3 regions of the Peribacillus sp. FSL H8-0477 genome follow, and region 1 is predicted to be linked to each of the others. Evidence: riboswitches for the same ligand, from Rfam matches in the RefSeq annotation. Region 1 holds a riboswitch; each other region holds the start of a gene.
What was found. Region 1 has a riboswitch for cyclic di-AMP ahead of MHI18_RS12725 (cation:dicarboxylate symporter family transporter). Riboswitches for the same ligand answer to the same signal wherever they lie in the genome.
Positions count from the first base shown of each region.

Region 2: linked by a shared signal. The riboswitch ahead of MHI18_RS21150 (DNA ligase LigA-related protein) and the one ahead of MHI18_RS12725 (cation:dicarboxylate symporter family transporter) in region 1 are both predicted to bind cyclic di-AMP.
Region 3: linked by a shared signal. The riboswitch ahead of MHI18_RS22125 (potassium-transporting ATPase subunit F) and the one ahead of MHI18_RS12725 (cation:dicarboxylate symporter family transporter) in region 1 are both predicted to bind cyclic di-AMP.

Region 1 covers NZ_JBBODE010000002.1:194,091-202,195, reverse strand. Annotated here, with positions in the region: gene MHI18_RS12745 (UDP-N-acetylmuramoyl-tripeptide--D-alanyl-D-alanine ligase) at 393-1,784, opposite strand; gene MHI18_RS12740 (D-alanine--D-alanine ligase) at 1,819-2,880, opposite strand; gene MHI18_RS12735 (hypothetical protein) at 3,055-3,822, opposite strand; gene MHI18_RS12730 (histidine phosphatase family protein) at 4,014-4,625, shown strand; gene MHI18_RS12725 (cation:dicarboxylate symporter family transporter) at 4,673-5,926, opposite strand; cyclic di-AMP (ydaO/yuaA leader) riboswitch at 6,056-6,203, opposite strand; gene MHI18_RS12720 (efflux RND transporter periplasmic adaptor subunit) at 6,347-7,594, opposite strand; gene MHI18_RS12715 (hypothetical protein) at 7,608-8,105, opposite strand, start outside.
Region 2 covers NZ_JBBODE010000003.1:3,258-11,362, reverse strand. Annotated here, with positions in the region: gene ade (adenine deaminase) at 1-688, shown strand, start outside; gene MHI18_RS21175 (phosphotransferase) at 753-1,685, opposite strand; gene MHI18_RS21170 (lactonase family protein) at 1,872-2,921, shown strand; gene MHI18_RS21165 (D-2-hydroxyacid dehydrogenase) at 3,106-4,068, shown strand; gene MHI18_RS21160 (hypothetical protein) at 4,178-4,561, opposite strand; gene MHI18_RS21155 (aspartate kinase) at 4,976-6,199, opposite strand; gene MHI18_RS21150 (DNA ligase LigA-related protein) at 6,353-6,646, opposite strand; cyclic di-AMP (ydaO/yuaA leader) riboswitch at 7,120-7,259, opposite strand; gene MHI18_RS21145 (DUF2515 family protein) at 7,667-8,105, opposite strand, start outside.
Region 3 covers NZ_JBBODE010000001.1:851,491-859,595, reverse strand. Annotated here, with positions in the region: gene MHI18_RS04420 (nucleobase:cation symporter-2 family protein) at 1-1,167, shown strand, start outside; gene MHI18_RS04415 (DUF2294 domain-containing protein) at 1,392-1,766, opposite strand; cyclic di-AMP (ydaO/yuaA leader) riboswitch at 2,007-2,147, shown strand; gene MHI18_RS22125 (potassium-transporting ATPase subunit F) at 2,631-2,705, shown strand; gene kdpA (potassium-transporting ATPase subunit KdpA) at 2,730-4,403, shown strand; gene kdpB (potassium-transporting ATPase subunit KdpB) at 4,426-6,465, shown strand; gene kdpC (potassium-transporting ATPase subunit KdpC) at 6,489-7,043, shown strand; gene MHI18_RS04395 (universal stress protein) at 7,107-8,105, shown strand, end outside.

The sequences.
Region 1 (8,105 bases):
GGATTTCAGCCAGCTAGGCTGGAAACTTGTGAATCTGCTAACCGAGGGAAGATCCTCGGTCCGCATTCCTATTTGCAACGAAAGCCGCCAAAACGGCAGCTTTTATATGGTTTCAAGACGCTCGGTCTATTTAATCTGAAAGTACGAATTTCTTCAAAAACAACGAAAACTCACGAACGAAAATTTTTCATAAGAGCTACTTAAGTGCCTTTAATATTTAAGGAAATAGACATATACTATTATCACCAATTAAAAGGCATTTAACCTCAACCTCTATATTACCATTATAATGCTGGTATTGCAATGTTGGACCCGATTTATTTTGGTTATTCTCATTTCTAAATAAAAAACAGCAGCACCGCAATCGGTCTGCGGGCTGCCATTTTGGATAATCACTGAACGCTGTTTTTTGCTTGTAGTGCAGAAACGACTTCTTCAAGCTTCATTCCTCTTGAAGCTTTAACTAAAATCAAATCGCCCGCTTTGGACAATTCTTTCAGTTTAAGAATTAAAGCTGATTTATCTTGAAACGAATGAACATTCTCACTAGAAAATTGTTTGCCCGCACCTTCTGCAATTTTTTGTGCTAAAGGTCCAAAGGTGTAAAGATAATTAATCTCACTGGGATTAATCATTTCGCCAATCTTCAAATGGAAGATTTCTTCCTGTGGTCCAAGCTCCAGCATATCTCCAAAAACTAAATGTTTGTGTTTAAATCCGGTCATCCCTTCAACTAACTCGATTGCTGCTTTAACAGATGTAGGGCTGGCATTATAAGCATCATTAATAATTTTCTCGCCATTAGCACCTGCAACCATCTCCATGCGCATATTCGTCAGCTGAATGGTCTTTAGACCTTCTTTTATAGCTGTTTCACTTACCTGCAGTTCTCTCGCAGTTAAAATTGCAGCTAACGCATTAAGGACATTATGATTGCCGAGAACAGGGATCATGTACTCATCCCCATTTTCCTCTAATTTAAAAGAGGTAGTATCCTGATTTTGCATAATAGAAGCCGCATAAAGAGCACTATCCTGACCACGACCAAATGATACTGTTTTCAGGTGAGGGTACTTCCCGTCAATCCGCTCAAGAAGTAAGGGTTCATCCCCCTGATAAATAAGCGTTCCTCCATCAGCCATACCCGCAACGATCTCAAGCTTAGCATTCGCAATTTCTTCACGTGAACCAAGATCAAGTAAGTGCGACTCACCAATATTCGTGATAACAGCGATATCCGGCTGAGCAAGCGCTGAAAGAAATTCTATTTCTCCTCTGCTGCTCATCCCCATTTCTAAGACAGCGACATCCGTATCTTCATCCATCGATAATAGTGTCAAAGGCATGCCCAAGTGGTTATTATAATTCCCTCTTGTCTTACATACCTTATATTTTTTGGACAGCAAAGCAGCCGTCATATCTTTTGTTGTCGTTTTGCCATTACTTCCTGTAATGCCGACCACCTTACAGTCCACTTGATGACGGTATACTTTTGCTAATTGTTGAAGGGCCGCTTGAACATCGTCAACAATAATCAGCGGCAGTCCTTCCGGAGGATTAGGCATATCACTTTGCCAAAAGGATGCAGCTGCACCTTGAAGAAACGCTTTTTCTACAAACTGATGACCGTTTACATGCTCCCCGACAAGCGGCACAAATAAGTTGTTTGGTTCTATTTTCCGGGAATCAATCGTGACACCCTCAACCATAACATCCCCAAATTGGGTAGTCTGATTAAGGCCTTTTGCCATTTCTCGAATTTGGTTAAACGTTCTTTTAATCATTTACTTCCTCCACCAATCTTTGCAGCATGATAACTTAAAAAGTATATTTAATTTTTTGTTTCTCTTCATTACGTTCTTTAGCCAGGTTAACTAAACGTTCAATTAACTCAGGATATTCAACTCCTGTGTGCTTCCATAACAGAGGGAACATGCTGTAAGGAGTGAACCCCGGCATCGTGTTCACTTCATTGATATAAGCTTTCCCATCTTTTGTTAGGAAAAAGTCTGCTCGAACAAGTCCAGAGCAATCCAGCGCTTTAAACGAGGTAACGGCCATTTCACTTAACATTTTATATTCTGATTCTGTAATTTCAGCTGGGATAACCATAACGGTATCTTCATCTTCATATTTAGCTTTATAGTCATAGAAATCTTTCTTAGCAATGATTTCTCCTGCTACTGAACAGTCAGGAGTATCATTACCCATCACCCCAATTTCTACTTCCCTAGCGATGACTCCTTCTTCCACAATTACTTTACGATCAAATTGGAAAGCTTCATCAAATGCTGCCATTAATTCATCTCTATTAACTGCCTTACTGATTCCCACACTTGAACCAAGATTAGCTGGTTTTACAAAGCAAGGGTACCCTAACTCACTTTCAACCTTTTCACAAGCTGCTGCTTTATTTGATTCCCATTCAGAACGAATAAACCAGTTATAGCCCACCTGTGGAAGACCTGCCTGTGCAAAGAGGTTTTTCATGATGACTTTATCCATTCCTGCTGAAGAGGCTAATACACCGTTCCCTACATAAGGAAGGTTAATCAATTCCAGCATTCCTTGTACAGTTCCATCTTCGCCATTAGGACCATGCAGTAGAGGGAAGATGACATCATATTTCGGTTCATCTTCGGTAGAACTAAGCGCTAGAGGTGAAATTGAGCTTCCACCAGTAAAGGCTAATTCCTTAACATTTTGAACGGGACCAGTCAGTTTAGGACCATTCATCCATTCCCCTTCTTCAGTTATGTAGATCGGATGTATATCATATTTTTCTATATCTAATGCTTTAATAACTGCAAGAGCCGTTTGCATCGATACCTGATGCTCTGCTGATTTGCCGCCGTAAAGCAATCCAAGTTTTGTTTTCATTAAGTAAACCCTCCAATATTCTAGTAACCTTTATTATTGTATCATTTTCCCTTCAAAACGAAAAAAATTAATCATGGAAATCAGGTGAGTTTTATTCACTAATCTATGTTAGATAGCCTATTTTCGCGCCTGCCTATATAATTTGGGAAAACAAAAACCCCTGATTCAGGGGAATTATTTTTTTATAATGGCCCACTCTTTTGTTTTTCGATAATAAATAATCTGTATATGTGGATGATCAGCGCTCATTTCTTTATAGCTCTCCATCATATCGTCCATATTTACATAATCACCAATAACCCAACCAGGTATTTCAATCTTCTGCCTCGTCTGTTGTGCTTTAGAAAACGATAAAATCAAACCCTCTGCCATTAACGGTGTAAGATGAGCAAGAATCTCATCCGGCACCTTAGGGATCTCACTTTTCTTTTTAAAACCCAGCCAGGTTCGTTCTATTGTTACGGATTCTAGTTTAAGAGGCAGTACATTTCCAATCAAATGTAAATAGCTGCTAAGAGTACGGTAGTATAATTTATTAAACCAACCGTCATCATGAGCAAGATAGACATATTGATTTTTTAGCTTCCGAAAGAACGGCGGGCGCAGATGATGTTTACAATGCCCTAAATATAATAATTCGGCAATTTCCTGTCCATCTAATTCGTCGAGCCCTGACTCTTCCTCAAAATCCAGCCAGCAAAAATCACCATATTCATCTACATCTTCCTTCAGTATCTCCCCGACACGATCCTCAGGAACATACTCTAATAACGTATTTAAGTTAAATTCTCCTTCTTCATATCGATGCTTTAGCAGCAGAAGATTACTCAATGGTACTTCCGTTGAGTGTCCAAATTCTCGAAAACTCATTCCAGAAAAGAGTGCAAAACGTTCAGAAGCCTGCAGATGTATATAAATAATGTCTCTACTATCATTTTTCATGGTATCCCTTACCCTCCGCACCAGCAATTAAAAAAACAACAGACACTTTCCACTTTATTTTACCAAAATAGCCGAGCAAATAGTTTACTTTCGTATGTTTTATTTCTCTTTCGAAAAGAATATCATTATCTTAGCCTGTACGCTATACAGCGTATATAATAAATTTAAAAACAAAAGCAGGAGAGATAGCGATGTTAACGATCTACTTAGTACGCCACGGACAAACCGAATGGAACCTTATAGGAAGAATGCAAGGCTGGGAAAACAGCGACCTGACTACCTCAGGGATAAACGATGCATTAGCTTTAGGAAAGCGTTTAAAGGACACACCCATCGATTGTATCTATACAAGTACGAGTGAACGTGCTGCTCACACTGCTGAACTCATTGCAGGCAAACGCGTGATTCCACTCATCAAAAGTGAACTGCTGCGTGAAATGTCTTTTGGTGACTGGGAAGGCAGACATAAAGAAGAGATTGAAGCAGAATACCCAAATGAGTATAAATCATTTTGGGAGACTCCCCATCTTTACCAGCGTAACAGCGGAGAGTCGTATCCACAAATCCTAGAACGTGCAGCTACTTCCTATAAAAACATTACCGAAGCACACCCTGAAGGGACAGTTCTGATTGTTTCCCATTCTCTATTCATTCGAGCTTTTATGGCCACTATAAAGAATCTTTCCTTATCCCAGCTCTATTCACAACCCTATATTGGGAATGTAAGTTTAACTAAAATTACCGTCAATCAAAATAAGCCCGAAATCATTTTCGAGGGAGACACTACCCACTGTTTAAGTTGATTGACCTAATAAAAAAAGGACTTGCAGAAACTGCAAGTCCTTTTTTATTATGCACTTTTTACTTCAGCCGCTTCTACAGGAGGATTGAATTGACCTTCCCATTTAGAAATAACGATAGCTGCTAGAGAGTTACCTACTACGTTAACAACTGTTCTACCCATATCAAGGATACGGTCGATACCAGCAATGAAGGCTAAACCTTCTACTGGAATTCCAGCTGATCCTAATGTCGCTAATAGGACAACGAATGAAACACCAGGCACACCCGCAATCCCTTTTGAAGTAACCATTAAGACAAGGATTAGGGAAATTTGAGCACCTATAGTTAAATCTATTCCGTACATTTGAGCAATGAAGATTGCTGCCAACGCTTGGTATAACGTTGAACCATCTAAGTTAAACGAGTAACCAGTTGGGATGACGAATGTAGAAATATGCTTTGGACAGCCTAGCTTTTCTGTTTTCTCCATCAATTTTGGAAGTACTGCTTCTGAACTTGCAGTAGAGAAAGCTAAGATCAATTCTTCTTTTAAGATGATGAATAATTTGAAAATATTAAAGCCAACAAGTCTAGCTATTAAACCTAAAACAACTACTACGAAGAAAATCATCGTTCCGTAAACAGTAATCGCTAATTTACCCAGTGGAATAAGGGATTCTAGTCCAAATTTAGAAATGGTTACTCCAATTAAACCAAATACACCAATCGGAGCAAATTTCATAATCATATTAGTCATAGCAAACATTGCTTCCGCCAACCCTTGGAAGAATCCAAGGACAGGTTTTCCTTTTTCTCCAGCCGCGGCTATTCCCAAACCTAACAAAAGGGAGAAGAAGATAATGGCCAGCATATCGCCCTCAGCCATTGCTTTAATTGGGTTAGATGGGACAATATTCACTATTGTATCCACTAATGATTTAGTTTCTGTGTTATCAGCCGTTTCAACGTAACTGCTGATATCTGTTTTTTCCAGGGAGCCCATATCTACGCCTGCACCTGGTTGGAATATATTTGCAGCCATTATACCTACGATAATAGCAATGGTTGTAACTATTTCAAAATAGAGAAGCGTTTTTCCGCCGATTTTACCGAGTGCCTTAAGGTCACCTACACCCGCTACAGCCATTACGATACTCGCAACAATAATTGGAACAACAATCATTTTAATTAAACGGAGAAAAACATCTCCAAGTGGTTGTAAATAAGTAGATACGTCAGGGTTGCCATAAAAAATAGCCCCCACGATAATCCCTAATACGAGACCAATAAATATTTGCCAAGCTAAACTAATTTTCTTCATCTAACATCCTCACCTTCTGTAAAAATTCTATGCTGCAAACATGCATTTTGTCTCGGTAAGGGAAACAAGGTAAATTTTCTCCGGCAAAAAAAAGACACACTGTGTGTCATTTTACGCGAACATTTTTCAAACTGTTCCCTTTACGCTGACGAGGTTAGCTGTCGGGTTAGGACTTGGAAACACAAAGCCCTTTCTACTAATCTAGAATTCACCCCAAGCGAACGGATCCGCAAATTGGGTCCCCCGTTCTTTCGATAAGATTAAGCGGTATTACGTTATAATAAAATATTATAGTAAAATTTCATTTCTGTAAATATATTTATTTCTGTTCTATGCATAAAATTGCTGGAAATCCCTCAAAAATCCCTTTATGAATCCGTTTTTTCTCTTATTTATGTAGTTCAAATAACATATCAAGTCCTATCTCTCTAATAGGCCTGTTAATAAATACCGGAATTTATCGCGTGTACTAATCTCTTTAAGTTGCTTTCGTGTTATATCTTTTGGTTGTAGTGCTGTTATAAAATAAGCATGATTTTGTGGTACATTCTCTGGTTCAGCTAAAATCGTTTCGCCTGCGGTCATGCCCTTCCGAATTTCTTGTCTTCCACTCATTTCAATACCCTTCGTTACATACTGCTTATTCACACGGCCAGTAGTTAACTTATAAACAAATGGCTTTGAACCCATATGTAAGGTATCTTCAGGAATAACCGGAACATTTTGCACACTTGAGGTAACAATCGATACATTCACCTTGCTGCCAACTGGTAGAAGCAATTGATCATCCTTAACTATAGCTTTATACGGATAAGTGCTTTCTTTCTTCATACTTGGTTCCGATTTCGGATAGGCTGTAATACGATCGACTGTCCCTATAAGAGGTTTTTTTAATTCAGATGATTCAACCGTAACTGCCTGTCCTTCCTCAGCTTCCTTTAACCTTTTTTCAGAAAGTTCTCCTTCAATTGACAACCTATTTGAAGATAAAGTTAGAATAGGGCCAGTAAGACTCTTATTCACTTCCTTCACAGTGCCATCAACATCACTAACAGCTGATACAGTCCCGCTTATTTCATCAAGATTTACAAGCTCAGCTTCTAGAATGTTAACCTTTTCTTCTATTTTGCTTTTCTCATATTCCTGTTTAAATATTTCCTGTTCAATAGTGGCAACAATTAGTTCAGATGAAGCATGCTCATCCAAATTTAAGTCTGCTTCCAGTTCTGCATTATCTTCATTATCAGACACTGAAGGAGCTTCTGGAATGGAGGATTGATAACTTTCCAGGCTGCTGATATAACTCTCTATTGCAGAAAGATCATTTTCAGCAAGTTGTTTTTCATTTTCAAGATTGGCTTTGCTTGTTGAAGCTTTTGGATCAAGGTATTCATATAAAGGCGTCCCTGAAGTGACCGTATCTCCTTCCTGTACTAAAAATTTCTGGAATTGTTTTTCATGATCGAAGTACACAGGATACTCTTCATATGGTACTACCATGCCTTGTACTTGAAAAGTCCTTGAAATATCGCCTAGTTTAGCTTTCGTCCAGTTCTCTACATATAAAGTTCGCTCAACTTTACTATCTTCCTTACCTATTAAATATAAATTACCCGCTATTAGTAATCCTGAAACTGCAGAGAGCGAAATAATTTTCCATTTCTTCATTGACTACACCTCCTCATACGAATACATTGACGTCTAAATAAGAACAGAAAGCCGCTAAAAACCAGTATAAAAGGTAACTGAAGCAAATCATCAGTAATATAATTATCGGTTTCTTATCAGATAAAGCTTTCAAATATTTATATGTAATCACAATAATTGCCACACTAAAAATAGACACTTCACTAAAGAAGTGAATAAAATAATCATTCGCAATAAAATATTGACTGACTACCCCTAAAGAAAATGGATTAGCATCTTGATTCAGATCCATCAATAAGAAAAAGGGAATCAATAGGAATTTTTCCACTAAAAAAAGTGTGAAACCAATCATCTGGACAACAACAATCTTTATGTATGGAATATCTGTTATCACCCAAAAGATCATGGCTGATACAAACAAAAAGATAGACGGGAGTATAAGACCTGCAATGATGTTCCCCAAAAATACAAGCAGTTTACCCGTTTCAAATCTTTCCGTACCAAGTCCATTTAACTCTTTTGAAACCGATTC
Region 2 (8,105 bases), on a different contig from region 1:
ACTTATTAATTCCGCTGAATCGACCCTCCCGACTTCTGTAAATGAACTGATGAATAGTATTCACTTTCCAACTTTGAAGGAATCTGATTTACATATTCCTCTCACTGGTCATACAGCGAATATTATTACCATTATCCCTAACAGCCTACTTACGATTCACGACAAAGCCGAAGTAACACGTGATGAAATAGGAAACTTCCTTCCTTCAACAGAACTGGACTTACTCAAACTAGCTGTAGTGGAACGACATCATAACACTGGACAAATTGGGCTGGGAATTGTAAAAGGCCTGGGACTTACTTCAGGCGCCATTGCAACAACCGTTTCTCATGATTCACACAACCTGATGACCGCAGGTGTAAATGACTTAGATATGTTAATGGCTTCACAGGAAATTAAAGATATGCAAGGGGGGCTGGTTGTCGTTGATGGTGGAAAGGTGATTGCACGTCTTAACCTTCCAATTGCCGGATTGATGTCGACCAAAAGCTATGATGATGTGTATACTTCTTTGGAAGAATTGAATGCGGCCTTATTGACAATTGGCGCTTCACAACACTTCAATCCTTTTTTAACACTTGCTTTTCTTGCCCTTCCGGTTATACCAGAACTTAAGCTAACCGTTCAAGGCCTGTTTAGTGTAAGCAGCTTTCAGCATATACCAGTTGATATCAATGAAAAGGAATAAATAGCTCCTTCCATAAAAAAAGAGACGGTCCACTAGGTCATCTTCATGACTAGCGACAGTCTCTTTACCCTGCTAATTTAGTTAGACATTGCGTTAAATTTGTTACACTTTCCCCCAATTGCAACCTAAGCTGTTCGTTGGTCCAAGGGGTTTTATTGTTTTCCAAATCACTGACAATTAAGGCGATCATCCATGTCGAAAAGACAGCTGAGTAGAGATAATATTCCCTTCTAAAGGACCTAGCTTTTAATTGCGGTGAACCATCCAGATAAGTGGTTAATAACGTTTCCCGTATTTCAGTGGTCATGGATTTAGGAAACACTGGATGCGACATATCAATGACATGATACAAATCCCAAAAAGGGCTATTTAAATGAGCATGCTCCCAATCGAAGACGACGACCCGATTACCGATATAGGCATAATTCCCAAGATGAAGATCACCGTGGGATAATACGGGAGGAATCGTAAATGTGAAGTCCTTAATCAAGGTATACATATTCATCATGCTTGCTTCTTCCACATGTAATTCGCTGAGTATGCGCAGAATGTCTGTTTTATTCTGAAAAAGATCACACACTACTTCTTCAATGAAGGGCTTTGGACCAATTAATTCTGCTCCGTTTAGATAATCCGTTGACATCCTGTGCCAACCTGACATTAAATGAATGACCTCACAGGCTGCTTTCTCATTAAACGTATGTGACAGTTTCCCGAGATCTTCAAGAACAATCCAACTTTTCTGTTCTTCTGTTTGAACAGAATGGGCGAGGATTTTTGGATAAATAGATGGCAGCTTAGTAAGGATATGCTCGTAAACCCATAATTCCTTACCAAACTGCTTCTGATTAGTCAGCGGTTTAAAAATATAGCTGTCATCGGCCGTAAAGATACGCTCAACACTCTGGCCATTCATTCCTTTATAGATATATTCTCTTTTTACAATTTGCACCCCGTTTAGGAAGGGAAACTGTTCTACTGGTTGACAACTGCTCATGGGTACACCCCGTTTTACACTTACTTTTTAAAAGTTAATTATACAGATAAAGATTCTAGATTTCCATAAGATATGTGTTAGTAATCGTTATAGATGGGTAAATAATAAATTCAAGAGCTGAGGCTGCTTCTTTGATAGAGACTTATGGTAAAATTAACACATCCACATACAAGGAGGAACTTTATTATGGCTATCTATACGGGATATATTGGTACGTACACAAAGGGTGACAGTAAAGGGGTTTACAGCTTTACACTTGATACAGAAAGTAAAAAGGTTGAAAACATTAAGCTTGCAGCGGAGCTAGGAAGTCCTACATATGTAACAATTAGTAAAGACGGGAAAACATTATATGCCGTGGACAAACAAAATGATAAAGGCGGAATCACTTCCTTCAACATTGATGCTGATACAGCAGCTCTTACTCAATTAAGTACACACGTTTCTGGAAGCGGTTCTCCGTGTCACGTTAGTGTCGACAGCGGCAAACAATATGTGGTCACAGCCAATTATCATAATGGAAAAATAGAACTTTATAAAACAAATATAGAAGGAAAAACATCCGCGATTGTCTCTATGAATCAGCATTCCGGATCAGGACCGAACACTGAACGTCAAGATGGTCCGCATGCACATTTTTCAGGATTTACTCCAGATGAAAAATATATAGTTGCTGTAGATCTTGGTACGGATGAAATTATCACGTATGAAATTAAAGAAGATCAACTACACGTAGTAAATGTTCTTGCTGTGAAACCGGGAAGCGGACCTCGTCATATTGAATTTCATCCAAATGGAAAATTCGCATATGTAATGACGGAACTTAGCAACGAAGTGATTGCCCTAGCGTATAACCCTGAAAACGGAGTCTTTACGGAGCTTCATTATATTTCAGCAATCCCTGCTGATTTTACAGAAAACAGCCAAGGCAGTGCCATTCACGTATCTCCTGATGGGAAATTTGTTTATGCTGGAAACCGAGGACATAATAGTATTGCGGTCTTTAGTGTAACAGAAGAAACCGGTGAATTGACCTTTATTGAACATGTCTCTTCTGCAGGAGATTGGCCTCGGGATTTTGAAATCGATCCGAGCGGACAATTTATTGTTAGTTCAAATCAAGAGTCAAGTAACCTTGTCCTCTATGCTCGTGATACCGAAACAGGAAAGCTTTCTTTGCTTGGAAGTGATCTGCCTGTTCCTTATCCTGTATGTGTGAAATTTTTAAAGAGTTAATAGACTTAAAGCTGACTGCTCGATGGTCAGCTTTTTTTCTTGTAAGTAAATTCACGGATTACACAGGAATTTTGCTCGTAAGTATGGAATTCAGATAGTGATACAGTTTTTTAAAGTACTCATCAGAAGACCTCCCTACAATCATTGAAGGATTGTTCTAAGAGGATACAAAGGAGATAAACCCATGACAAAAAGAACCTTACTACTTACGCATGATGTAGATGCAGCTATTCTTTCAGAAATTCAAGCTATTATCCCTGAATGGGAAGTTACGGCTAGTCGTGATCCCGAGGTGTGGGAAGGTAGGTTGAACGATGCGGAGATTATCGCTGGATGGAACAAGCGCTTAAGGGAACCCGTAATAAGTGCAGGCTCTAAGGTACGTTGGATTCAAACTTGGAGTGCAGGAGTGAATAACCTCCCATTAACAGAATTACAGCAGAAAGAAGTAGTCGTTACAAGTGCTAACGGTGTTCATGCGTTCCCTATTTCAGAAACCATCTTTGGACTGATGCTGGCCTTAACCCGTAAAATTGATACATATGTTAAAAATCAGCAGCAAAAGAAATGGCATCATGCTAATATGAAGCTTGAAATTCACGGCAAGACAATCGGAATTATTGGTGTCGGTGCTATAGGCAGTGAAACAGCAAAGATTGCAAAAGCCTTCGGTATGACTGTGCTTGGAATCCGCCACTCAGGAAAAGATGCAGAAAATGTAGATGAAATGCGAACACCAAATCAGTTAAATGAAGTATTGTCGCGTTGCGATTATGTTGTTGTGACCCTTCCACTCACTGAGGAGACCAAACACATGTTTAAAGCGGAACAATTTGAACAAATGAAGGATACAGCATACTTCATAAATATTGGCCGCGGTCCTATTGTTGTCGAAGCGGATCTTATCAATGCATTGAATACTGGCCAAATTGCTGGTGCTGGATTGGATGTATTTGAAGTAGAGCCCCTGCCGGAGAATAACCCACTTTGGGATCTTGAACAAGTGATCATTACCCCTCATACGTCCGGTTCAACTGAGTTCTATGACCAGAGGCTGCTGCAAGATATTTTCATTCCTAATTTAAAGAAGTATATCGAGGGTGAACAACCTGCGATTAACCTGCTTGACTATTCGAAAGGATATTAAGGAGTAAAGCCTTATCTGCATGTAAAACTGTACCCTATAGAGTAGACACTTAGAAAATGTCTACTCTATAGGGTATTTTTGTTACACCCCCCATTAAGTTTTTTAGTAACTAGGTGCCGCTTGTTAACAGCCAGCTATAGCTGTAACAACCCGATTTACTAAGGATGACAAAGTCGGCTCCCATTTTTTTATATAGAGTAGAATATTGTTGATCATGAGTGACAACAAACAACTTATAAGGTTTGAACTCTATAAATACTCTTACAAGATTTATTCCATCTAACAGAGTATTAGGGAATAGATAAACACAGTTAGCCTGCAATGATTTATGAACCATTATTCCATCACAGTCCTTCAGGTTACTTGTAGGCTTAAACCACTCTTCATCATAGTCTAAAGTTTCTAAGTCACTTGTATCCGTGTGGGTGGCCCCTATACTTTTCTTTACAGATTTAAATAATTTTCCTTTTCCAACAAGCAGTACTTTTCCCATACAATCCACCCCATTAGTACTTTCTCTTATTAATTCTCAATCTGCATTCTTTCTATGAAAGAGAAGCCTGCCTGTTGAAAATATAAAAAATAGACCAATGCTTACTCTTTCCCCATGTATGCCGCTAAGCATCCCAGCGTTAACCAATAAGATTCAAACATTGATTAGTAGATACATAGCAAAGCAAACCTATAAAAGTAGAGAAAAGTACTCATTGGTTTACTTAACTCCTAGCGATCATGTGCTTCCTTTGCGTGTCTGTCCTCTATGTTCCTTTTTCCTATTTTTCTTATATATGCTACTCAATCCTTGTTTTTTTATGGTAGTCTTTTTTTACATTCTAAGTTGTTTATTTATCTTCTTATCTATAGAAAAGCTTTGTGAAAAGCCGAATATATTCTTTGTACTATTGAACTAATGTAAAACCGCCTCTTTTAGAAGGACGTCAAAACCAAAAACACTGTGAAGGGTCCGTACTGCTCTTTCTGACATATCTTCGGGAATAATACAGGAAACCTTCATTTCTGAATGGCTAACCATCTTAATCGGAATATGCTCGGAAGCCAATGCTGTAAACATTCTTGCAGTTGCTTCGGGATTTGAGACCATTCCTGATCCAACGATAGAAACTTTCGCTAAACCTACTTCCGTATTGAGTTCTTCAAACGCGAGTGTTGTCTTATTGGATTCGAGTAAATCCAATGTACGTCCCAAATCTTCTATCGAAACAGTAAAGGACAAGTTAGTTAACGAAAGTTCATCTGAGCACTGGGTTATGATATCTACATCAATATGGGATTTCACCAAAATTGTAAATAAAGAAGATAATGCATCAAATTTTTTAATTGTAATTTTCGCGATATGATCTTTGTGAGTCACTCCGCATACCAACTTTGCTTCCATATCCACATCCCCCTCTATTAAGGTTCCCTCTTCATCAGAAAAACTAGATCTTACCATTAACCGAACATTATATTTTTTCGCACACTCTACCGCACGGGGATGTAAGACACTCGCGCCTAATGTCGCCAATTCCATCATTTCATCTAAGGATATCCTAACTAATTTCTTGGCTGTAGGCACAATACGTGGATTGGCAGAAAAGACTCCGGAAACATCTGTATAAATTTCACATAAGTCAGCCTTAATGCTGGCAGCCAGCGCAACTGCAGTTGTATCCGAACCCCCCCGACCCAGAGTAGTAACTTCTCCGTCTTCCGTAATTCCCTGAAACCCTGCCACAATGACTATGGTACCTTTTCGAACAAGATTTACTATTTTATCGCTGTGAATATGGACGATTCTCGCTCTATTGTGAACGGTATCTGTCATAATCCCAGCTTGCCATCCTGTTAAAGAAACAGCAGGATAGCCTTTACTTATCAAAGCCATAGCAAGTAAGGATATGGAAACCTGTTCGCCTGTTGCTAACAGCATATCCATTTCTCTTCCCGCTGGGTTGGGAGACAATCGCTCCGCCATATCTACTAATGAATTGGTGGATTGACCCATCGCTGAAACAACCACGACTACATCATTACCTTTATTTTTCGCCTCCACTATACGTTCTGTTACCATCAGAATTCTATCAATACTTCCAACCGAGGTGCCGCCGAATTTTTGCACGATAAGTGGCAATATTCATCTTCCCCTCTATCTAATTATCCCACCCATTTTACCCTTTAATTAAATCCGTAAATACGGTACAAACGATAAAACGTATCATTAGCAAAACATGTACGTTTATCGGGACTTCTTGGTCCACACACCCTCTATGAACCCCCGTTCCTGCTATTGATTGCCCTTGATACTAGCTTGATAGCGCAATAGATGTAACGCCTTGTCTTGAATCCATACCTGGTCAAGCTTAAGACAATCGGCATCCTTCAAATGGACACCTTTGAAGTCCACATGCATGTTGGCTCTTTCCGCTTCAGCAGGATTGTGATCTTGTAGGTGACTTAACTCCTGTACCCATTCCTCATATTGATCGTCTGAGACAATGCGTTGATTCATGCGATAATCGATATAGCAAAGAACCAGCACCTGCCTCCTTCGCCTGATAATCTGGGCGACGATATCCATGTCAATACCATTATCATCTAGCAGATTAAACGGTTCCTCAAAATTCATCATACTACCCCATCTTCCCTAATAAACTATTATTCTGGTCACATTCCTTCAGGTTTCTTGCAGGCTTAATCCCTTTTCCTCATTGAATTTGTACCGTTCCAATGACTTCTCGATTGATAGTTAACTGTTGTAAACAACAAATAGACCAATGCTTACTTTTCCCCTTGATAGGCAATGTAATATCCATCCATGTCCGAGTGGTGATACAGGTCTCGGAACCTTGTATGTTTTACAAAAACCATAAAATTAGAGAAAAGCAATCATTGATCTACTTAACGCCCAGCAAGCTTTACGCTCTCTTTGCGTTCTGTCATCCATGATAGTATTCGATTTATAGGCATAATAAAAAGACCTATGTTAGTGTCAGAACGGTTTAGCTGTAAAAAAAGCAACAACAAAAGCCTCCTGATCAAGGCGGTCTTTATGACCTCCTTCGCTTTAGCCGACGAAGTTAGCTGACGGGTAGGATGGCGAAAGAGTTTCTCATCCCTTTTGCAAATGCAAAATTAACCCCAAAATAGTGGTTCCTCCGTTCTCAATACGTGAGATTAGGCCGCAATTAAATTGTATTTTATTGGAATTATCATACTCCCATCCTTCATCACTTGTAAACCCCCATGGGATAGTAAATATGCTCAAAATCATCCATATTCATTCGTTTTCATTTAATTTCATGGCTAAAACACTATATATTTCTATAAAACTTACTATTTCAAGTTATATTAATCATTATTTCAAATTGGATGAACAAGAATTTAGATTGGAATATCATAGTGATATCAAAAAACGTAGGAACGACTAGGAGTATTTATTGTGAAAGTTGGAAGGGCGACTCTTATCGCCCAAATCCGACAAATTACTTTGTAAGCGTTGATTAGAGAGTGATCTTTTCCGTATTGCACTTGTTTTAGTAAAGTATTTAAAAAGTATGCGAGAATACCAGTTTGACCATAATCGTGTAACACCTCTCTATTACTGGATGAACTGCTTCGTTTGATTGATTAGTTGCAGTATCGAGGTATGATCAAAAGCTTTCTTTGTCAAATCAGTCATTTTCAGTTTAGGATAAGAGTGTAACTCTCCGATAGATTGATCGTTTACAAACCAATCATTTATAGGTAAATAAGATAAAGCAGCATCAGTCCACGCATCTTGCAAAACGGGACTATAAAGTCGGTTTCTTTTATTTGTAGAAAAAACACCGCTCCAGTAATCCGAACGTGAACCAGAGTGCGGAACGTCACAAGAAAATTCGAGACATCCCTGCAACACATTTATATCCTGAAATAAAAGCCGATAGAGTTTTTTACCGATAAGAATTCTACTTTTCGGATCTGCAAATCGTTTAACGACTAAACCTGTCAATCTTGTCAGCTCATATTTTTTTTGCTGATACGGAAACAGAACCATT
Region 3 (8,105 bases), on a different contig from region 1:
ATTGACATCTTTATGTGTGGAATTGCGACGATTCTTCAGGTTTGGAAAAACAAAGTGTCTGGTATAGGACTTCCTATTGTGCTCGGTTGTACATTTACGGCCGTCTTACCGATGATTGCTATCGGTAAGGAATCTGGCATTACCTCAATTTATGGAGCCATTCTCGTTTCGGGGGTAATAGTCGTTATCATTAGTAGATGGTTTAGCCAGTTAGCTAGATTTTTCCCGCCGGTTGTGACCGGATCAGTCGTTACGATTATTGGCATTACCCTCATCCCAGTGGCCATGAATAATATGGCTGGTGGAGAAGGAGCGGCTGATTTTGCATCAGTTGAAAATCTTACACTTGCGTTTGGAACCTTACTATTCATTTTATTACTATATAAATTTTCTAATGGGTTTATTCGGTCTGCTGCGATCTTAATAGGGATTCTTTGTGGAACAGCAGCGGGCGTACTAATGGGAAAAGTAAACTTTTCAGCTGTTGGTGATGCCTCGTGGATGCATATTCCGCATCTCTTCTATTTCGGGATGCCTACGTTTAATGCTGCGGCGATCCTTACTATGACATTAGTTGCCATCGTCAGTCTTGTTGAGTCAACAGGTGTTTATTATGCCCTCGGTGATATCTGTGAGAAAGAAGTAACAAAGAAGGATTTAGCCAAAGGATACCGGGCAGAAGGGATAGCCACAATACTGGGTGGATTATTTAACTCGTTCCCTTATACAGCTTTCTCCCAGAATGTCGGGGTGCTGCAGTTATCAGGTGTTAAAAGTAAAAATGTTATTTATACGGCCGGCGGAATGCTTATACTGATTGGACTGGTGCCGAAAATTGGTGCATTCACAACTGTCATACCGTCATCTGTTCTGGGCGGAGCCATGGTAGCGATGTTTGGGATGGTACTCGCATATGGAATAAAGATGCTCAGTACCGTAGATTTTTCTTCGCAAGAAAACTTGTTAATTATTGCTTGTTCAGTAGGAATGGGCATGGGGGTTACGGTAGTACCCTCGTTATTTACCAATCTGCCAGAAAGCATGCAAATTCTTACGAGTAATGGTATTGTAGCTGGAAGTATGACAGCGATAGTATTAAATATCTTTTTTAATATTGTTCCCAGCACAAAACAGACTCAACTAACAGCAGTCCAAAAAGCCTCATAGAAAAAAAGAGTTGCACAGTGCTGCAACTCTTTTTTTATTCTGCATATCATACATACAGAATCTATGAAAAGAGTTGAAGAAAATGAAAAAAAAGTATTGTCTGCACTGCCATGTGCTGTTAAAAAACGAGGAAGTATTCTGTATATGCGGCAGAAATACCTTCCAAGATATTGTTATTAATACACATAATCAACGCCCTTTAACGGGAAGGTAAGAGATGCAAGTTATTTGAGCGGTTCAAAACATTTTTCTAGATCTTTATCAAGAATATAAACCTCAATCTGTTCTCCAGTTTTTGTACTAATATCTCGATGAGAGGACAGAACCTTACATTTGGTATACTGTTCCACGATTTTTTCATAATCCTGGGTGTACATTTCATGTAGCAGTGAACGCATTTGCTTAATTAATTTCTTTCCTGCATTTCGGCTGGCCAGATGTTTTTCTTCAACAGTCAGAACACCTTTAAATCGGGTAATCAGCATATCATTAATAATATACGTTTTTGCCTCTTGTGGTCCTCTCCCAATCAACTCACGCTGAAACTTGATGAAGGCAGCACTAATCTCAGCTTCAAGTTTTTTCTTAGAATTTAACATAATCCCTCCACTAATTTTGGCTATTGCTGGAATTCAGCATAATTGCTGCCTAACTTCTTGTCAATCAATTTTATGAAAATTTGTAAAAGTTTGAAAAAGTAAGAATTAATGAGAAAACAAGTGATTTGATTTGAAAAATCGTTAAAAATGAATCTATTTCATCGATTTTGGATTTATATGGTTAGTTTACCTAGTTTACAAATGTTTCTAGTTAAGCGTAAAATAAGCGACAGCATAACAATTTAATAAAGGCCAAATCTCAAAGATTTTGAGAACGGAGGACCCAGTATTTTGGGGTTAATTCTGCTTTTGCAGAAGGGATGTGAACTCTTTCGCCATCCTACCCGTCAGCTAACTTCGTCGGCTAAAGCGAAGGAGGTCATAAGACCACCTTATTTCAGGGGGCTTTTTTGTTGATTTCAGCAAAATGAGCAGCCTGTCCTTCTGTAGGTCTTTTTAGTATGCCTATATTGAAAAATTGTTCTTGGATGACTGAGCGTAAAGGAAGCCCTGCTTGCTGGACGTTAAGTAGACCAATGAGTACTTTTTCTCCAAATTAATGTTTGCTTTTGCAAATCATTCTGTTTCTGTTGCAATGAAGTTTTTTCATTGTTGAAACTCGGATCGATTTTTTGCATCGGCTGCATATCGGGGGATGAGTACGCATTGGTCTTTTTTTTATGGATTGATAGTTTGACAGTGACAATACGGAAAGGAGGTGGTGAGGTTTTTTTCATCAACTAGTTGAAAGGAGAAGGTCAAATGGATGTTGTATCCGTGCTGCTAACAGCTGTTTCTTTTTCACTCTTTTTAGGATTTATTCACTTTTGTCAAAATGTTATCGAAAAAGAGGGAGAGTAAATAATGGTTCTATTGATGATTGTCGGAGTGGTTACGTTGTATTTAGTTCATGCATTGCTTAACCCAGAAAAATATTAATCGTGACTAACGGAGGAAATGTAAATGGATTTTTTACAAATCGGTGTGGTGCTGGTATTGCTTCTTGTACTAGCGATACCAATGGCAAACTATTTAACGACTGTTTATTCCCTTGAAACGACCAAGCAAGATCGAGTATTTGGACCAATCGAACGGATTATTTATAAGCTGTCAGGTATACAAACAAGTGAAATGAACTGGAAGAAATACGCTAAAGCCTTGCTGTTTAGTAATCTCATCATGTTTATCATTTCATACCTGATCATCCGCTTTCAAGGAGTGCTGCCTGGGAATCCTAGTAATATAGCAAATATGGATCCGATACTTGCCTTCAATACGGCTGTGAGCTTCCTTACGAACACGAACTTACAACATTACAGCGGAGAATCCGGTTTATCTTATTTATCACAGATGACTGTGATTATCTTTTTGATGTTTACGACCCCAGCCACAGGGCTCGCTCTATGTATGGCTTTCTTTAGAGGGATAACAGGGCAAAAGAATATGGGGAATTTTTATGTTGATTTAGTCCGTTCCCTTACGCGGGTACTGCTGCCGTTGTCCATTCTTATAGGTTTGATACTCGTTTCCCAAGGGGTACCGCAAACGTTTAGTTCTACCGCTGCCGTGACGACCTTAGAAGGAGCTGCACAGAATATCGCGAGAGGACCAGTTGCTGCTTTAGAATCAATCAAGCATTTAGGGACAAATGGCGGTGGATTCTTCGGGGTTAACTCGGCCCATCCCTTTGAGAATCCTACTGGCTTTACTAACATACTAGAAATACTATCAATGTTTTTAATCCCTGCTGCACTGCCCTTAACGTTTGGGCGGATGGCGAAAAACAAAAAACAGGGTTGGATCCTTTTTACTGCGATGGGGTTACTATTTCTTGTCTTCCTGAGTGTGTCCTATTTTAGTGAATTAAATGGGAATCCGGCGTTAGAAAAAATAGGTCTATCACAAGAAAATGGGAGTATGGAAGGGAAAGAGGTTCGGTTTGGAATCGCGCAAACTGCTCTATTTACTGCAGTTACAACAGCGGCGACAACAGGGACAGTGAATACGATGCATGATACGCTGACCCCGCTCGGAGGACTGGTACCGCTCGCCCAAATGATGTTGAACTGTGTCTTTGGCGGTGATGGAGTAGGAACAATCAATATTGTGATGTATACGATTATGGCTGTATTTATTGCTGGGCTGATGGTTGGACGAACGCCAGAATTTTTAGGCAAAAAAATTGAGGCAAGAGAAATGAAATTAATTGCGATCGTCATTCTCCTGCATCCTTTAATCATTTTAGGACCATCGGCGATTGCGTTAGCTACTGAAATGGGTACCACAGCCATTTCAAATACGGGATTTCATGGGATTTCTCAGGTGGTCTATGAGTTTACTTCGTCAGCGGCTAACAATGGCTCAGGGTTTGAAGGGTTAGGAGATAACACGCCTTTTTGGAATATTTCTACCGGCTTAGTTATGTTGTTCGGCCGTTACCTTTCAATGATTGCCATGATCGCAGTCGCTGGTTCTTTACTCACTAAGAAGCGTGTGCCAGAGACGATTGGAACACTTAAAACAGATAATAGCACGTTCCTAATCATCCTTTTAGCCACTGTTTTAATAATAGGAGCGTTAACGTTCTTTCCCGTACTTGCCCTTGGCCCAATTGCTGAGTGGCTGACCATTAGATAACTGTTGAAAAGGAGTATTCCAGATGAGTAGAAAGAGTAAAGGGAACATCACTAGTACGATCTTGCTTGAAGCAGGCAAAGATGCTTTCAAAAAATTAAATCCAAAGTTAATGGCTCGTAATCCTGTCATGTTTGTCGTAGAAATAGGCTTTGTTATGACCTTACTGCTATCGATATTTCCATCATTGTTCGGGGGGGATTCAGACAGAGGATATAATATGGCTGTGAGCTTCATTTTAGTGCTAACGATCCTGTTTGCTAACTTTGCGGAGGCGTTAGCTGAAGGACGAGGGAAAGCACAAGCGGATAGTCTTAAGAAGACGAAACAGGACACGAAAGCAAAGGTCATCCAAAAAGATGGTTCAATAAAAGTAGTGGATGCCGCAGACTTGCGTAAAGGCGATATTGTGTTAGTGGAAGCCAATGATTTCATACCAAGTGATGGAGATATTATTGAAGGCGTCGCTTCAGTAGATGAATCAGCCATTACTGGCGAGTCAGCCACAGTCATAAAAGAATCAGGAGGAGATTTCAGTTCTGTAACAGGCGGGACAAAAGTGATTAGTGACTACATTAAAGTGAAAGTCAGCAGTGACCCAGGTGAATCGTTCCTAGATAGGATGATTAGTTTAGTAGAAGGAGCTAAGAGACAAAAAACACCTAATGAAATTGCACTCAGCACGCTGCTTGTTGGGTTGACGCTTATTTTTCTGCTTGTTTGTACCACACTAGTCCCAATTGCTTCCTATATTAATGTGAATTTGCCGACTGCTACATTAGTGGCATTACTAGTTTGCTTGATTCCAACAACAATAGGCGGTCTTCTTTCTGCGATTGGAATTGCAGGGATGGACAGAGTGACACAATTTAATGTGATTGCAAAATCTGGGAAAGCGGTAGAAGCGGCTGGTGATATTAATACGATCATTCTAGATAAAACTGGAACAATCACACTGGGTAACCGGATGGCATTTTCACTTTTGCCGGTTAAGGGGGTAACCCAGAAAGAGATGAATAGGTTTGCTGCTTATTCATCGCTGCATGATGAAACCCCAGAAGGCCGTTCCGTGGTTGATTTTGTTAAGAAGGATGGAACAGTCAAAGAGGAATTAATAAAGGAAGGATCGGAAGGAGTAGAATTCACAGCTGAGTCTAGAATGAGCGGGACGGATCTGGCAGATGGCACCAAAGTTAGAAAGGGTGCAGTTGATGCAATCAAGAAATATATCCTGCAGCAGGGAGGAAAAATTCCACTTGATTTAGAAAACATTAGTGATGAAGTCGCGTCACTTGGCGGAACACCGCTGGCTGTAGCAGAAGGAAAACGAATATTGGGTGTTATTTATTTAAAAGATACAGTCAAACCAGGCATGAAAAAACGTTTTGATGAATTACGAAAAATGGGGATAAAGACGGTGATGTGTACCGGTGATAACCCATTAACAGCGGCAACAATTGCAAAAGAAGCTGGGGTTGATGATTATATTGCTGAAGCAAAGCCGGAAGACAAAATTAGGGTGATCAAGCGAGAACAAGCTGAAGGTAAGCTTGTGGCCATGACCGGTGATGGAACAAATGATGCACCAGCCTTGGCTCAAGCGGATGTAGGATTGGCAATGAATACGGGAACACATGCTGCGAAGGAAGCGGCGAATATGGTTGATCTGGACTCAGACCCAACAAAGATCATTGAAATCGTAGCGATTGGGAAGCAGCTTCTGATGACAAGAGGTGCTTTAACTACCTTTAGTATCGCGAATGACGTCGCTAAATACTTTGCGATTATTCCAGCCATGTTTATGGTTGCTATTCCAGAAATGAAAGCCCTCAACATTATGGGGCTGGACACACCGCAAAGTGCCATATTAGCGGCTTTGATATTTAATGCATTGATTATTCCCCTATTAATTCCATTAGCCATGAAAGGGGTAAACTATGTTCCGATGAATGCCTCCAAATTGTTAACCAAGAATCTATTTATTTATGGATTGGGTGGAGTAATCGTTCCTTTTATCGGTATCAAAGTAATTGACTTACTGCTTGTATTAGCTGGATTATCTTAATCTTATAAAAAGGTGTGGTATGCATGTTAAAAAGTATCCGTTTAGTTTTCGTCTTGCTCGTCATTTGCGGGTTAGCTTATCCGCTGCTGTTGACAGGGGTTTCCCAAGTAATAATGCCGGCAAAAGCAGAGGGCAGTTTACTTGAAAATAAAGCAGGAGAGCTGATTGGTTCGCGGTTAATTGGTCAATCTTTTACAGACCCCGGCTATTTTCATGGTCGTGTTTCTTCTATTAATTATGATGCAGCTGGTTCAGGTACGCCTAATTATTCTCCATCGAATAAAGAAATGATAGAACGAACAAAAAGTGAGATGGTTAAATTCCTAGAGGAAAACCCAACAGTCAAACAATCAGAGATACCAGCCGATTTAGTCACTAATTCAGGTTCAGGACTTGACCCAAATATTTCTATTCAAGGAGCAGACATTCAGGTACCTCGAATAGCCAAAGAACGCGGGATTTCAGAAGAACGTTTATATGACCTTATCAATACACATAAGGAAGGCCGCTCGCTAGGGTTATTTGGAGAACCCAGAATCAATGTTTTAGAGATAAATATAGCATTAGATGAATTGTGAAAGAGTGGAGGAGAGTGATAGTTACTCTCCTCTTAACGCTGAATTGGATTAGGAGGTATGATCATGTCCCAGAACTTTCGCCGAAAATCACCTGAAGAGATTCTCCAATCGATTTCCACGATCAAAAAAGGCAGACTCAAAATCATCCTCGGAGCGGTAAGCGGCTCTGGGAAAACCTATCATTTACTCCTTGAAGGAAATGAGCTGAAAAAACGCGGGATTGATGTGGCTGTTGGTGTAGTAAGTACACTCAACAGCCCAAAAACATTAGAACAATTAGGCTGTCTAGAAGTTATTCCTTCAATTGATTGGGAGGATAATGGTCAGTTGAAACATGATTTAAATATGCAAGAAATTTACAAAAGAAATCCAGAAGTAGTGTTAGTTGACCAATTAGCCCACATTAACCGGCCTTCAGCTGAAAATCGAACTAGATTAGAAGAAGTTAAAGAATTAATTAATAATAAGATTAGTGTGATTACCACCATCAATATCTACGAATTAAAAGGGGTTAAAGAGGTTGCCGAACGGTTAATGAAATGCCCGATTAATATTCGTGAATTTGTTCCTGAAGATACATTGACGGTGGCTGATGAGGTTAGACTCTTGGATGTAACACCCGAAGCCATTTTAAAACGACTTCTAGAAGGGAATATTGAAGCAACTCATCAACAAAATGAACAGGCGCAATTATACAATAAGGATAATTTAGCTGTTCTAAGGGAACTGTCCTTACGATTTTTAGCAGGTGAAGTAGAAGAAGATTTGACGGAAATTCGAGAGCAAGAAGGATTAGTGGGACCCTCTGGAGCTACTGAACGGATTCTGGTATGCGTACAATATAATTGGAATGGGTCCCTGTTAATCAGAAGAGGAGATCAGATAGCAAAACGACTGGGCGGCGAACTATTAATCGCTTGCTTTATCGTAAAACAAAAGAATTTGACAAAAGAAGAAGAAATGTTTAAAAAATCAATGCAAAAGTTGATTCATAAATTAAAAGGAAAATTTGAAGAAGTTTTGATCGTCCGGGAAGATATCGCTGATGAAATCGTGGAATAT